3 regions of the Marinobacterium sp. xm-m-312 genome follow, and region 2 is predicted to be linked to each of the others. Evidence: predicted binding sites of a transcription regulator. Region 2 holds the regulator's gene; each other region holds the start of a gene.
The links. Region 2 encodes sigma-54, which starts transcription at its own class of promoters, with help from an activator protein. Its sites were predicted from a motif close to TGGCACNNNNNTTGCTNT; they were not measured.

Region 1 (4,982 bases), on a different contig from region 2:
GCCCGCCACTCTAGAAATACTGACCTCACCGGTTTCAAGCGGCTCTCGCAGAACTTCCAGAACAGAACGGGGAAATTCTGGCAGCTCATCCAGAAATAGAACCCCTTGATGCGCCAGTGAGATCTCACCCGGCCTAGGGGAAGATCCACCCCCCACCATCGCCCGTGATGAGGCACTGTGGTGCGGTGCTCTGTAGGGTCGTTCACCCCGAAACAATCGCTCGACCGGCAAACCCGAGACCGAATAGATACTGGCCGTTTCGATACAACTGGATTGCGAAAGTGGCGGTAGGATCGATGGCAGTGCTTGGGCCAACATACTTTTACCACTGCCCGGAGGACCGCTCAAAAGCAGGTTATGCATTCCACTGGCGGCCACTTCCAAGGCACGACGGGCCATCGGTTGTCCCCGAACTTCTGAAAGATCTACGGGGTAACTCGGCGGATAATGAACTGGGGGTTGAGGGTCTATTTCAGGTAGCTTTTCAGCACTCAACGCCTGACATAGATCGTACAGCGTCTTAGCTGAAAGTTGTTGCTTAGCACCCGCGAGAGAGGCTTCTTGGCTATTATCGGGGGCAATAACAATCAGTGAATCCGCTTCAGCACAGGCATAGGCGGCCGGAAATAGGCCTCTAATAGGGTGCAGTTTGCCGTCCAAGCCCAATTCTGAGTAGAGCTCTGCCTGCTGCAGGTGAGTTGTTTTAAGCTGATTGGATGCCAACAGAATGCCAAGCGCAATGGCTAGGTCATAGCGTCCGCCCTCTTTGGGGAGATCGGCCGGTGATAAGTTAACGGTGATTCGTCGTTGCGGGTATTCAAAGCCGGCGTTTAACAGTGCACTGCGCACACGCTCGCGGCTTTCACGCACCGCGGTCTCTGCCATACCCACAATTGCAAAGGAGGGTAAGCCTCCTGAAAGGTGCACTTCAACGCGAACGCGAGGTGCCTCGATACCGAGCTGAGCTCGGCTATAAAGAGTTGCCAATGCCATGACGCCATCCTTGGGTCCTGCAGTTGGCCTAGCGTTGCTTTAGGACTCTTTTGACTCCAACTCAGCAACCATCGCTTCCAACTGCTCTAATTTTTCTCGAGTTCGCTGAAGTACAGCGGCCTGAGCGTCAAACTCCTCCCGAGTGACTAAATCCAGTTTAGCAAAACTTGATTGAAGTACAGTTTTAATTTGCTGCTGCATCGCCTCCTGACCTGGAAGTGATGAGTTACCCTGAAGGAATTGGGTCATCGTCTGACTTAGGTTTTCAAACATCTTAGGATCAAGCATCTCAGCCCCCTTTAACATCGATATGCGTCTCAATAGATGCACTATACCAGAACCCTTTTAAGACAAGCGTCTATGATCACTATTTTAGCCTCAATATGGCGCACCAAAGTAGTGCATGCACTTTTGTGGTGCATACTGGCGTGCACTATAAAGGTTGATAAAACGGTAAAGAGACCCATGAAAAATTTATAAGTCAATGTTTTATAAGTTATTTTTAAAAGTTGGCACAAGTTTCGCAAATAGAGTTCACAGGAAAAAATTAATCCTCCCTTTTCACATTAAGGAGAAATCTGATGAAACTAGTGTCAGCCGTAATTAAGCCATTCAAGCTTGACGACGTGCGCGAAGCGCTATCAGAGATCGGTGTACAAGGTATCACCGTGACTGAAGTTAAAGGCTTTGGCCGTCAAAAAGGCCACACCGAACTCTACCGTGGTGCAGAGTATGTTGTGGACTTCCTACCTAAAGTTCGCCTAGACGCTGCTGTCTCTGATGAGATCGTAGATCAGGTTATCGAAGCGATCACCAATGCTGCGCAAACCGGCAAAATTGGCGACGGTAAGATTTTTGTTTCAGCGCTTGAACAAGTGGTTCGCATCCGTACCGGTGAGACCGGCGACGAAGCTCTATAACGTTTTGATTTTTGGCCTTATTGGAGGGCATAACAATGGAAGAACTTTTGAATACAACAGCTGGTGATGTTACCCAGCTGAAGTACGCACTCGATACCTTCTACTTCTTGGTGTGTGGTGCGCTGGTTATGTGGATGGCGGCAGGCTTCTCAATGCTAGAAGCAGGTCTTGTTCGTTCTAAGAACACCACTGAAATTCTAACTAAGAACATCGCGCTATTCGCGATCTCTTGCATCATGTACTTCGTTTGCGGTTACGCGATCATGTACGGCGGTGACTACTTCCTATCTAGCATCACGGGTGACGGTGTTGCCGATGAGTGGACCTACGCGCCATCAGCTGACTTCTTCTTCCAGGTGGTATTCGTTGCAACAGCAATGTCTATCGTATCGGGTGCAGTGGCTGAACGTATGAAACTATGGGCGTTCCTAGCGTTCGCGGTTGTGATGACAGGCTTCATCTACCCAATGGAAGGTTCTTGGACTTGGGGCGGCAACGCTGTATTCGGCATGTACACTCTAGGTGATCTTGGTTTCTCTGACTTCGCGGGTTCAGGTATCGTCCACATGGCAGGTGCTGCAGCAGCACTAGCAGGTGTCCTAATGCTTGGCGCACGTAAAGGCAAATACGGTAAGAACGGTGAGATCAATGCGATCCCTGGTGCTAACCTACCAATGGCAACACTGGGCACATTCATCCTTTGGATGGGTTGGTTCGGCTTCAACGGTGGTTCGGTTCTAGCAACGTCTGACGTTGAGAACTCAAACGCAGTTGCCGTTGTCTTCATGAACACTAACGCAGCTGCGGCTGGCGGTGTAGTAGCAGCACTAATCACAGCGCGTCTACTGTTCGGCAAAGCGGACCTTACAATGGCACTTAACGGTGCACTAGCAGGTCTAGTAGCGATCACAGCAGAGCCTTCAACCCCTTCTGCACTACAAGCTCACATCTTCGGTGCGATCGGTGGTGTTCTGGTTGTCTTCTCTATCCTAACGCTGGATAAACTAAAAATTGACGATCCTGTCGGTGCGATCTCTGTACACGGTGTTGTAGGTCTTCTTGGTCTACTACTAGTACCAGTAACAAACGACGGTTCTACTTTCTCTGGCCAGATCATCGGCGCCCTAACAATCTTCGTATGGGTATTCGTTGTCAGCCTAGTGGTTTGGGGCATCATCAAAGCTGTGATGGGCATCCGAGTGACTGAAGAGGAAGAGTACGAAGGTGTCGATATCTCTGAATGTGGTATGGAAGCGTACCCAGAGTTCGTCACTTCACGTAAGTAAAATGAAACTCAGTTTCTGTTGAAACCCGGGGTGTAGCGATACACCCCTCTTCTCAGCCCTACCCCCAGGTAGGGTTTTTTTTGTTTCTGGACAAACAGGTTGATCAGGAAACTTGAAGGTTCAACCATCCATGTACATAATGGATGAAAATTTACAGCGGATTGGGACAGGCCTCCTGCGCAATCCAACAAGGAGAAACTATGAAACTGGTATCGGCAGTTATCAAACCGTTCAAACTGGATGATGTGCGCGAAGCACTGTCTGACATTGGTATCCAAGGTGTTACTGTGACTGAAGTTAAAGGCTTCGGTCGCCAGAAAGGTCACACAGAACTTTACCGTGGTGCAGAGTACGTAGTGGACTTCCTTCCTAAGGTAAAAATTGAAGTCGCTATCGACGACGACATGCTAGATCAAGTCATTGAAGCGATCAGCTCGACTGCCAATACTGGTAAGATCGGTGATGGTAAGATCTTCGTTATGCCTGTTGAGCAGGTGGTACGTATTCGTACTGGCGAGACCGGTTCAGAAGCGCTATAAGCTTCGATATTTTTCAAAAATGCCGCTACCGATCATTTCGCTAGCGGCATTTTTATATCTACTTGAAGCCCCGTTGGCGAGAGGTTTTTGAACTGAACCTCTCCACCGACGCGTTCAGTCGCTCGAGTCACGATACTCAAACCCAAACCGTAACCACCTGAGTTAGCTCCACGTCTAAATGGCTGCCCAATCGAATCTAAAATCGACTCTGGTAATCCGGGCCCATTATCAACCACTCGAATCGTTAGCCTGCCGTTATCAGTCGCGACAGATACCTTAATCAACGTACCCTCTGGCGTATGATTGATGGCGTTATTCAACAGATTGCTGACGACTCGACTCAGTGGCTCACTTCGAATGGTTGCTCCATCGGCGACGGCAAGCGACAGGTCGAATTGATGCTCTGGACCGCTGACACGAGCGTCCTGAACCAGATCCCGACACAGCAGTGCCACATCCAGAATTGGTGCAGTTGCTTCGGCATCTCTAGCGCGAGCCAGTGTCAGTATTTCAGAGATCAAACCATCTAATTTCACGCACTCTTTATTGATGCGTTGCAGGGTACGATCATCCTCACCCCACTTCTGCTCTGCCAAACCAGCGGCCGCCTGAAGACGGGCTAAAGGTGCTCGTAACTCATGCGAGACATCCTGCAGAAGGTGCCGTTGGCTATCGAGCGTCTGCTCAACGTAATCAACCATCTGGTTAAACTCACGAGCCAGCTGGCCGAGCTCATCGCCACGCTTGACGAGCTTACCCTCTGCTCGACTGCTTAAATTACCCTGTTGATGAAGGCGGCGAACAAACCCCTTCAAGTCGTTAATCGGTCTGACGACTAACCACGTGACCAGAAGGCTGCTGCCAAAGGAGACCGCAATGACCCACAAAACTTGGAAGGAGAGTAAGAACCCCCACATCCGTTCAAACAGCTCTTCATTTCGTTCGGGTGGGAAGTAGACGAGGTATGGGGTGCCATCAGCAGCGATGATCTCTGTCACCATTGCATCCTTGGGTTGTGACCGTCTACCTGACGAGTAGATCAGTTGATTGGATCGCTTCTCATAGATCCAAAGCGGTAGACGTCGGCGCTGCTCTTTACGTTGCATCCCATACTGATAATCGGAGATTAACTGCTCTGCGATGATGGTCGCTTTCTGCTTTTGGCTCTCGGTGCGATCGGGAGTATCAGTGACAGAGATGAACAGGGTCAAGCTGATAAGAATACCAAGCGTGCTGACCAGCCA
Region 2 (4,982 bases):
TCTGGAGACGAAGTTCCCTCAGTTGCACCAGGCACTCCCATTCAAGAAGCGCTTTTGGAGATCACCCAAAAACGCCTGGGAATGACAACCGTTGTGGATGAAGAACTCCAACCTCTTGGCATTTTTACCGACGGGGACCTCCGCCGTGCCATTGACCAAGGCGTTAATCTGAATCAAGCCTCAATCGACTCTGTCATGACAAAGAGTTTCACAACGGTGACGCCTGAGATGTTGGCCGCCGAAGCTTTACAGATCATGCAAGATAAAAAAATTAATGCACTCATTGCTTTAGATGAGACAGGGAGAGTTGCTGGGGCATTGAACATGCATGATATGTTAAAAGCAGGGGTCATCTAATGCGTCCCAATCCAACAGAAGAACAGATAGCACTAATCAAACCCATTCAACTACTGGTGATGGATGTTGATGGCATACTGACCGAGGGCAATCTTAGCTTCCTAGCCGATGGCAGTGAGATTAAGAGCTTCAATATACTGGACGGCCTTGGCATTAAGCTGTTAACGGAATCCGGCGTAAAAACCGCCATCATTACCGGTAGACAATCTAATCAAGTCATCCAACGCGCTGAGTCACTGGGCATCAATTACATACAGCAAGGCCGAGAAGATAAATTGACCGCGCTTCAAGAGCTTTGGAAAAACACCGGTTTTAACGCTTCAAACACGGCCTATATCGGCGATGACTTACCTGACCTATCTGCCATTATAGCCGCACGCTTTGGGGTCACCGTTCCGAACGGTCACTGGCTCGTAAAAGAGAACGCTGATCATATTACGACTCAATCAGGCGGTCGCGGAGCTGCACGTGAGCTGTGTGAATTGATCATGGCTTGCCAAGGTACGCTAGACAACGCGTTGGAGCGATTTAAGTGATCACTAATCTCAGAGCGAAAATTCGATTAGCCATTGCGTCGACGTTGATTGCTCTTTTTTTGATCTTCACACTGTTATTGAATCAAGGCGATATTGAAGAGGGCGTACTCCTAAAAGAGAACCCGAACAGAATTGATTTTTTTGTAATAGACGCCACTCTTACTCGTTGGTCTGAAGCGGGCAATCTAAGCTCTGTCACCCACACTCCGCGAGCAGAGCATTTAGTTAACTCAGAACAGATGAAGTTAACAACACCTTTCTCAGTAGGCTATCGCCAAGATGGCACGACTGAACACACCATCAATGCTGATCTGGGCTTTTTTGCTGACGACAACAGTCAACTAGACCTTGAAGGCAGTGTAGAGCTTCACCATAATCCAGATTCTGAGAAAGACACTGCACTCTTCACAGAGCAGTTGAGCTACTTTCCAGAACAGAATCTGGCGACCAGTGATGTAGCCGTCGAATTTCTGAACAACCAGGGTTCAACCAAAGGGGTTGGCATGACACTGAATACGGAATTAAACACCTTAGATCTTCATTCAACCGTGAGGGGGGCCTATGTCGCTTCGAGCACTGACCAGTAACCTATTTCTAGCCTTTACAGTTGTTCTTAGTGGATCAGCTTTAGCGCTGCCAACCGATCGAGACGAACCCATCTACGTAGAGGCAGACTCAGCTAATATTGATGAGGCCAAAGGAGTCACTCGATACACAGGCAACGTCATCATCACCCAGGGATCAATGGTGCTTAAAGGTGAAACCGTCGATCTGTTACGTGGTAATGATGACACCATCAATCAGATTATCTCAAAAGGTGCTCCAGCCTACTTCGAACAACGCCCTCAACTGGACCAAGAGATTACCTATGCAACGGGCTCAACTCTAGATTACACAGTAAGCTCTCAACTGCTGTTAATTACGGGGAACGCCAGAGTGACTCAGGGTGGTGACGAGTTCACTGGCGCCAAAATTAATTACGACATGGCGAACTCTAAAGTAAAAGCCTTTAGCAGTGAGAGCGGAAGCCAGCGTGTCAAAATGGTTCTTCAGCCTAAAAAAGATAATTAACCATGAGTTCACTCGAAGCCCTTCACCTAGCCAAAAGCTACAAAGGACGCTCTGTTATTCAAGATGTGTCCGTCACTGTTGAGCCTGGTGAGATTATCGGATTGCTTGGGCCCAACGGTGCGGGTAAGACAACCTGCTTCTATATGATTGTAGGTCTGGTCAGAGCGGATCGAGGCAACATTCGTCTCAATGGCGACGACGTCACTAGAATGCCTATTCATGAGCGCGCAAAACGCGGCTTAGGCTATCTTCCGCAAGAGGCCTCTGTATTCAGAAAGCTGAGTGTCTACGATAACCTGATGGCCATACTGGAGCAGAGAAAAGACCTGACCAAAGATCAACAACACGAGAAAGCTCAATCTCTACTAGAAGAGTTCCATATCACTCACATCAAAGAGTCCAAAGGGATGGTCCTATCTGGGGGTGAGAGACGCCGAGTTGAGATTGCAAGAGCCCTAGCAAACGACCCTGACTTCATCCTACTGGACGAGCCTTTTGCTGGTGTAGACCCCATCTCTGTCAGCGACATCAAACAGACCATAAGGCACCTTAAAGATCGAGGTATTGGCGTCCTGATAACCGATCACAATGTCAGAGAGACTCTCGACATTTGCGAACGGGCTTACATCGTTAGTGAGGGTAACATTCTTGCAGAGGGTGAGCCTGAGCAGATCATGATGAATCAAGCCGTTAAAGAGGCTTATCTGGGCAATGATTTTCGCTTGTAACTCTCACACTTTTAAGTAATTATCATTTTAATGAAGCACTCTTTACAGCTCAAAGTCGGACAGAACCTGTCCATGACCCCACAATTGCAGCAAGCGATCAAATTGCTGCAACTCTCCTCCTTAGAGCTACAGACAGAGATTCAAGAGGCACTCGATAGTAACCCACTACTGGAGGTAGCCGATGAAGAAGATCAGAGTGAAGAGAACTCTCAAAGCATTGAGCAAAAAGAGTCATCAACCTCAGATGAGACCCAATCTAATTCAGAGATCGAAGAGACGTTCGAATCGTCTCAGCCGGAAGATAGCTGGTCTACTGATGACATACCTGAACAGCTTTCAACCGACAGTCAATGGGACGATACTTACCAAAGCTCTTCAAATTCCAATCGTGATGATGATTGGATGCCAGGTGATAATGACGCTGCGGTTGAAACCATCCAAGACCACCTTAATTGGCAACTGAATCTGGTTAATTTCAGCGATGTTGATCGATACATTGCTGAGATGATTATTGACTCTATCGATGATCGTGGCTATCTGATCACCGATCTGCAGGACATTCTTCTCAGCTGCCAAGAGGAGCTACCTGAACTCTTTTTTGAAGTGGAAATGGATGAGGTGGAGACAGTACTTCACCGCATTCAACAGTTTGACCCACCCGGTGTCGGTGCCCGTGATCTTGCAGAGTGTTTGAAAATCCAGTTAAGACAGCTACCCATAGAGACACCTTGGCGCGCAGAGTCACTGCGCCTAGCGACCGACTATTTAAACCTGTTGGGCAGTCGAGATTTTAAATCTTTGATGCGCCGTATGAGGCTCAAAGAGGAGCAACTGTCAGAGGTGGTTAGGTTGATTCAATCACTTAACCCAACACCAGGAGACTCTTTAGATCTGGGTGATACTGATTACATCGTACCGGACGTGATCGTGCGTAAACGCGCGGGGGAGTGGACACTCACTCTCAATAACGACGTAGTCCCTGAACTACGTATCAATGATGTCTACTCAGGCATGATTAAACGTGCAGACAACTCCGCGGAGAACCAATTTTTAAAAGACCATCTCCAGGATGCACGCTGGTTCATAAAGAGTTTACAAAGCCGCAACGAGACCCTCTTAAAGGTCTCAACGGAGATCGTTTCCAGACAGATCGGTTTTCTTGAACAGGGTGAACAGGCGATGAAGCCTCTTATTCTTCACGACATTGCTGAAGCCGTTGATCTACATGAATCCACCATCTCCCGTGTTACAACTCGAAAATACATGCACACCCCGCGCGGTGTCTTTGAATTGAAATATTTCTTTTCGAGTCAGGTGGCTACCAGTGACGGCAGTGGTGCATCATCAACTGCGATTCGAGCAATCATTAAAAAATTAATTTCAGAAGAAGACCCTCGCAAGCCACTAAGTGACAGTAAGCTTGCTACACTACTAGATGAAGAGGGGGTGAATGTTGCAAGACGAACCATTGCTAAATATCGCGAAGTTCTCAACATTCCACCTTCAAATGAGAGAAAGCGTTTGGTTTAATTGAGGTGGGCGGCCTCATTTTTTCACTCCGCCTAAGACGAGGAGAAGTCATATGCAGATAAATATTACTGGTCATCACGTGGACCTGACTGAAGCTCTAAGTGAATACGTACGTAACAAGTTCGATAAGCTAGAACGTCACTTCGACAACATTCAGAATGTACAAGTTACTCTCAGTGTCGAAAAGCAGGGTAAAAAAGCCGAGGCTGATGTTCACTTAGCCGGTGGCCAAGTGGTAGCTTCTGATGAGCATGATGACATGTATGCAGCGATTGATGGCTTAGTGGATAAGCTTGATCGCCAAATCATCAAGCATAAAGAAAAAATGAAATCTCACAAATAAACGAACGACAACATGCAACTAGGTGACCTACTGACGACTGAAACAACCGCCTGCCGGGAGTCAGTCGCCAGTAAAAAACGCCTTCTACAAGTGGCCAGCGAAAAGCTGGCCTCTTCAGTTGATGGCGTAACAGAAGATGAAATTTTTACAGGCCTTCTCAATCGTGAACGGTTAGGCAGTACAGGAATAGGTTCTGGCGTGGGTATACCACACTGTCGGATCCCAGGTTGCTCAACAGCATCCGCCTGCTTAATCACACTTGATGACGGTGTCGATTTTGATTCAATCGATTCAGCGCCGGTCGATCTTGTCTGCGCACTGATCGTGCCCGATGATGGAAATGATGAGCACCTTAAGACACTGGCTGGTTTAGCCGAGCTGTTCAGCAAGCCCGAAGCCCTTAATTCACTTAGAGAC
Region 3 (4,982 bases), on a different contig from region 2:
TACGCATCAACTGCTGTCGTAACTCATTGGATAAAGCTTGTGCGTCCGGTGGATTGAACAGTGATGATGCATCAATCAGCTCATCAAGAAGGACCGGTTGATGAGCTAACTTCTCTGCAAACCATGGACTGGCTGAACAGAGCTTTACCAACTGCGCTCGAGCACTGGGGTTTTCGGCTAGCAGAAGAAGATAGGCTGAACGACGCACTACAGCTTGAATCAGCTGCAAAACCCGCTCCAAAGTCTCTTCTGCGTTTTCCACGCCCGACAGATCCCGGAGCAAACGAGGCAGCAGATCCAACAAACGCTCCTGCCCGACATTTTGCAACGCCTGTACCGTTCTTAACTGGCGCAGCGATACCAGTGCCTTCAACGCTCGATCGGTTTCGCTGTAACCCAGCTCTGTCAGATAGTGAGCCAGCGCCTCCTGATCTGCAAACTCCTCATGCCAGAGGCCCGTAAGATGCGCATCGCTCTCAGTTTGCTCGGCATTGCCTTCCTGATCCACTGGTGCAATAACATCTGCAAAGTGCTGTGAGACTCGACTTCGATGCTCATTTAGCTCTGTTAAAAGCGCCTCTGGACTCGTAAAGCCCATGGAGTAGGCAAGGCGCTGCATACCGAGATCATCAGCTGGTAGCTCTTGGGTCTGCTTATCTGCTTGCGCCTGAATCGCATGTTCCACATTACGCAGGAAGACGTAGGCATGGGTTAGCTCTGTCACAACCACGTCTGGAATGCCGACTACCTCTGGGAGAAGTGGCAATATGTTGCACAACTCTCGTTGCTGCAAACGTGTATCACGCCCGCCGCGGATTAGCTGAAAGGCTTGAGCGATGAACTCAACCTCGCGAATACCTCCGGCTCCCAACTTAACGTTATTCTCACGACCCTTTAAACGGTTCTCACGCTCAATCATCCCTTTCATTTCACGCAAAGATTCAAAGGCGCTGTAGTCAATGTACTTACGATAGACAAAGGGGCGCAGATCCTGCATCAACTGGGCGCCAGCTTCCTTATCACCCGCGATGATACGCGCTTTGATCAACGCATAACGCTCCCACTCACGCCCCTGTGTCTGGTAGTACTGCTCCATGGCATCAAAACTGGCAACCAATGGACCAGAAGATCCAAACGGACGCAGACGCATATCGACACGGAATACAAAGCCCTCGGCTGTGGGGGCATCTAAAACACGAATCAATCTTTTACCCAGTCGTGTAAAGAACTCTTGGTTGGATAGTGAACGGCGGCCACCTTGGGTTTCGCCATTGGCGGGGAAGGTAAACATCAGGTCGATATCCGAGGAGAGATTGAGCTCATGTGCCCCCAATTTGCCCATTCCAATGACGGCCATGCGTTGCAAATTTCCATCAGAGTCCATTGGCTCACCCAGATCTTTGACTAGATCTTGGTGCAGCCAATTCAATGCTGCATCAGTAGTGGCATCGGCCAGTTCGGAGAGCATCCGGGTGGTTTCTGTTAGATCGGCCAATCGGTTCAAGTCGCGCCAAATAATTCTAACCATGGCCAATCGACGCAGGCGACGCAGCGCAACACTCAGTGCCTCTTCACTCCCCACAGCTTCAACAGCCGCCAACACTTGCGCTGTTAAAGCACCTGTTGGAAGCTCACCAACATCAAGGTTTAACTGCTCAATCAATTCGGGATGACGCTGCAGCTGATCCGCAACATAGTCAGATCCCAATAGCACTCGATCTAACTCCGCCAACCGATTGTGATCTGATTCAAGCAGATCTCTTGCTGCTGAAACCTTTTGCTGCTGTTTTTCTAGGTAGTCATTCAATATCGCTGTCACTCAAACCACTCCGAAATCTTGCCAATAGGACTAATATACTGCGTTCAGTTATAAGAGGAACAGGACTTAAATCAAATTGCACCAATACTGTGCAAAAGCTCAATTTAAGCCCTACTTTAGTATTGACCTTTGAGTCATAATGACACAATCTTAAACGAGTAAGCAGAGTGCTGGCGTTGGGTATTAAAGATTATTTGATCAAAACACCCCGTTATACCGTAACTTTCAGACAATTTTTAACGATGAATGTCGATGAAAATGACTCACTGAAAATTGTTGGCACACTAGTTGCTGTGGAAAAAGAACAACAACCTACTCAAAAGAGGATCTACATAATGGCTAAGAAAGCTTTACTAACCGCTTCTATCCTTGCTGCAACAATGACTGCTGGTGCAGTTCAAGCAGCTACTCTTGACGATGTTAAGAGCCGTGGCACCCTAACTTGTGGTGTATCTACTGGTCTTGCAGGCTTCTCTCAAAAAGATGAGAACGGCAAATGGAGCGGTCTCGACGTTGATATGTGTCGTGCGGTTGCAGCTGCAGTACTTGGCGATTCAGAAGCTGTTCAATACAAACCGCTAACCGCTAAAGAGCGTTTCACTGCGCTAGCGTCTGGCGAAATCGACATGCTATCTCGTAACACGACTTGGACTCACACTCGTGATACATCACTAGGTATCAACTTTGCTGGTACTAACTACTACGACGGTGCGTCATTCATGGTCATGAAAGATCTAGGCGTATCAAGCGCAACTGAGCTAGACGGTGCAAACGCATGTATCCAAGCGGGTACCTCTACTGAGCTTGCAATCGCTGACTACTTCCGTGAGAACGGCATGTCATACAAAGCGGTTACTTTCGATACCTCTGACCAAACTCGTCAAGGTTTCGAATCAGGTCGTTGTGACTTCCTAACATCAGACGGTTCTCAGCTAGCGGCACTTCGTATCGGTCTAGCTAACCCAGGCAATGCAGTGATTCTTCCCGAAGTTATCTCTAAAGAGCCTCTAGGCCCAGTAGTTCGTCAAGGCGATGACCAGTGGTTCAACATTGTTAAGTGGTCTCTAAACGCAATGATCGAAGCAGAAGAGCAGAAGGTCACTTCTGCAAACGCAGCTGACATGAAAGCGAACGGCAACCCAGCTAACAAGCGTCTACTAGGTGCTGAAGGTGAACTAGGTGCTAACCTAGGTCTAAGTGCTGACTGGGCTTACAACATCATCACTCAAGTAGGTAACTACTCAGAGTCGTTTGAGCGTAACGTGGGTATGGATTCACCACTTAAGCTAGCACGTGGTATCAACGCGTCTTGGCGTGATGGCGGTATCCTATACGCACCAGCTATGCGCTAAAACCGAAGCGATCTAAAAAGGGGCACAACAGTGCCCCTTTCTGCGTGAAAGCACTCTATTTTTAGGTTAATTCAATGTTCAAACAAAAAACCATTGAAGAGGTTAAGTCAGCGAGCCGTAAATCGAGCTCCGGAACCACCTCCAACGCCTTTTATAACAACCCACGCATCCGCGGTTTCTTCTATCAGATCGCACTGGTCGCTGGGTTGCTCTATTTCTTTGGCACCATCATTGGCAACACGCTGGCCAACATGGAAGCGACGGGGATCAAAACCGGTTTCGACTTCTTAGGCGCAGCTGCAGGCTATGATGTCTTGATGTCGTTGATCTCCTTTGAGTCGACCGATACCTACGGACGAATATTTGTTGTCGGTTTCTTAAACACCCTTTTGGTCTCGGCCATCGGTATCTTCTTCGCGACGCTACTTGGATTTATCTTTGGTGTGGCGCACTTCTCGCATAACTGGTTGATTCGTAAGATTGCTCTGGTCTATGTAGAAATCTTCCGAAACGTACCGCTTCTGCTACAGGTGTTCTTCTGGTACTTCGCCGTTCTATCCAGTCTGCCTGGCGCTCGCCAAAGCTTGAGTTTAGGCGAAGCTGTGTTCCTCAACGTTCGCGGCCTCTACCTACCTAAACTGATTGGCGGCGATCTATCATCTTTGGTCTGGATCGCTTTAGGCGCTGCCGTTGCAGGAATTTTTGTACTGCGTCGCTGGGCCAAAAAACGTCAAGAGCTGACCGGCCAACAGTTCCCTGTGCTGAAGACCAGCATCGCCATGGTGATTCTATTTCCATTAATTGTTGCAGCGTTAACGGGCTTTCCATTCACCGTTGAATACCCAGCTCTAAAGGGCTTTAACTACTTCGGTGGTATTACCGTCATCCCAGAGCTGATGTCGCTTGCCATTGCGCTGTCGGTCTACACTGGTGCATTCATTGCCGAAGCCGTGCGTGCAGGTGTGCAATCGATTCCACACGGTCAAACAGAAGCGGCTCGCAGCATTGGTTTGCGTGAGAACAAGATCATGTCATTGATCATCGTGCCTCAGGCAATGCGTGTCATTGTGCCGCTACTGAACTCCGAGTATCAGTCACTGGTGAAGAACTCTACGCTAGCGGCGGCGGTCGGTTATCCCGATCTATTCAACGTATTTGTCGGCACCGCTCTTAACCAGACTGGACAAGCGATTGAGACCATCTTTATGACCATTATCGTCTACTTTGTGGTCAATATGGTGATCTCGTTCCTCATGAACCGATTTAACAGCGCGGTTGCGTTGGTGAGCCGATAGGAGAGCATAATGAAAGAATTTCAGCCTATTGCAGCCCGCCCGGCACCGATTAAAACCGTCGGTTTTACAGCCTGGCTGCGTGACAACCTTTTCTCTTCGATCCCGAACTCGGTCGTAACCCTTTCAGTCATTGCACTGTTGGCTTACTACCTACCACTTATCTTTGACTGGGCTTTTTGGTCGGCAAATTTCACCGGCACCACAGAAGATGCCTGTGTCAAAGAGGGGGCTTGTTGGGTCTTTATTAACGCTTGGTCTTACCAATTCTTCTATGGGACTTACCCTGTTGAAGAGGTATGGCGTATCAACCTTACCCTAGTCTTACTAGTGATGGTGATTGCGGCGTCATTCACACTGCCAAAATCGATTCGCCTAAAAGCTTCCATCACCTCTTGGTTACTACTACCGATTGTGGGTATCGCTATCCTAGATGGCCGTTGGTTAGGCCTAGAGGTTGTCAGTACTGATTTGTGGGGCGGATTTACGCTCAACGTCTTTATGGCAGCCGCCAGCATT

Region 1: the regulator sigma-54 is predicted to act here: its motif matches at 1,504-1,521, upstream of glnK (P-II family nitrogen regulator).
Region 3: the regulator sigma-54 is predicted to act here: its motif matches at 2,097-2,114, upstream of XMM312_RS07155 (amino acid ABC transporter substrate-binding protein).

Annotation. Positions count from the first base shown of each region.
Region 1 is NZ_WBYS01000003.1:79,827-84,808, reverse strand. It holds gene XMM312_RS04675 (YifB family Mg chelatase-like AAA ATPase) at 1-993, opposite strand, end outside; gene XMM312_RS04670 (accessory factor UbiK family protein) at 1,033-1,281, opposite strand; gene glnK (P-II family nitrogen regulator) at 1,575-1,913, shown strand; gene XMM312_RS04660 (ammonium transporter) at 1,949-3,199, shown strand; gene glnK (P-II family nitrogen regulator) at 3,400-3,738, shown strand; gene XMM312_RS04650 (HAMP domain-containing sensor histidine kinase) at 3,771-4,982, opposite strand, start outside.
Region 2 is NZ_WBYS01000001.1:258,587-263,568, reverse strand. It holds gene XMM312_RS01335 (KpsF/GutQ family sugar-phosphate isomerase) at 1-357, shown strand, start outside; gene XMM312_RS01330 (HAD family hydrolase) at 357-893, shown strand; gene lptC (LPS export ABC transporter periplasmic protein LptC) at 890-1,480, shown strand; gene lptA (lipopolysaccharide transport periplasmic protein LptA) at 1,455-1,964, shown strand; gene lptB (LPS export ABC transporter ATP-binding protein) at 1,967-2,692, shown strand; gene XMM312_RS01310 (RNA polymerase factor sigma-54) at 2,723-4,222, shown strand; gene hpf (ribosome hibernation-promoting factor, HPF/YfiA family) at 4,275-4,565, shown strand; gene XMM312_RS01300 (PTS sugar transporter subunit IIA) at 4,578-4,982, shown strand, end outside.
Region 3 is NZ_WBYS01000005.1:18,306-23,287, reverse strand. It holds gene glnE (bifunctional [glutamate--ammonia ligase]-adenylyl-L-tyrosine phosphorylase/[glutamate--ammonia-ligase] adenylyltransferase) at 1-1,819, opposite strand, end outside; gene XMM312_RS07155 (amino acid ABC transporter substrate-binding protein) at 2,155-3,171, shown strand; gene XMM312_RS07150 (amino acid ABC transporter permease) at 3,246-4,466, shown strand; gene XMM312_RS07145 (amino acid ABC transporter permease) at 4,476-4,982, shown strand, end outside.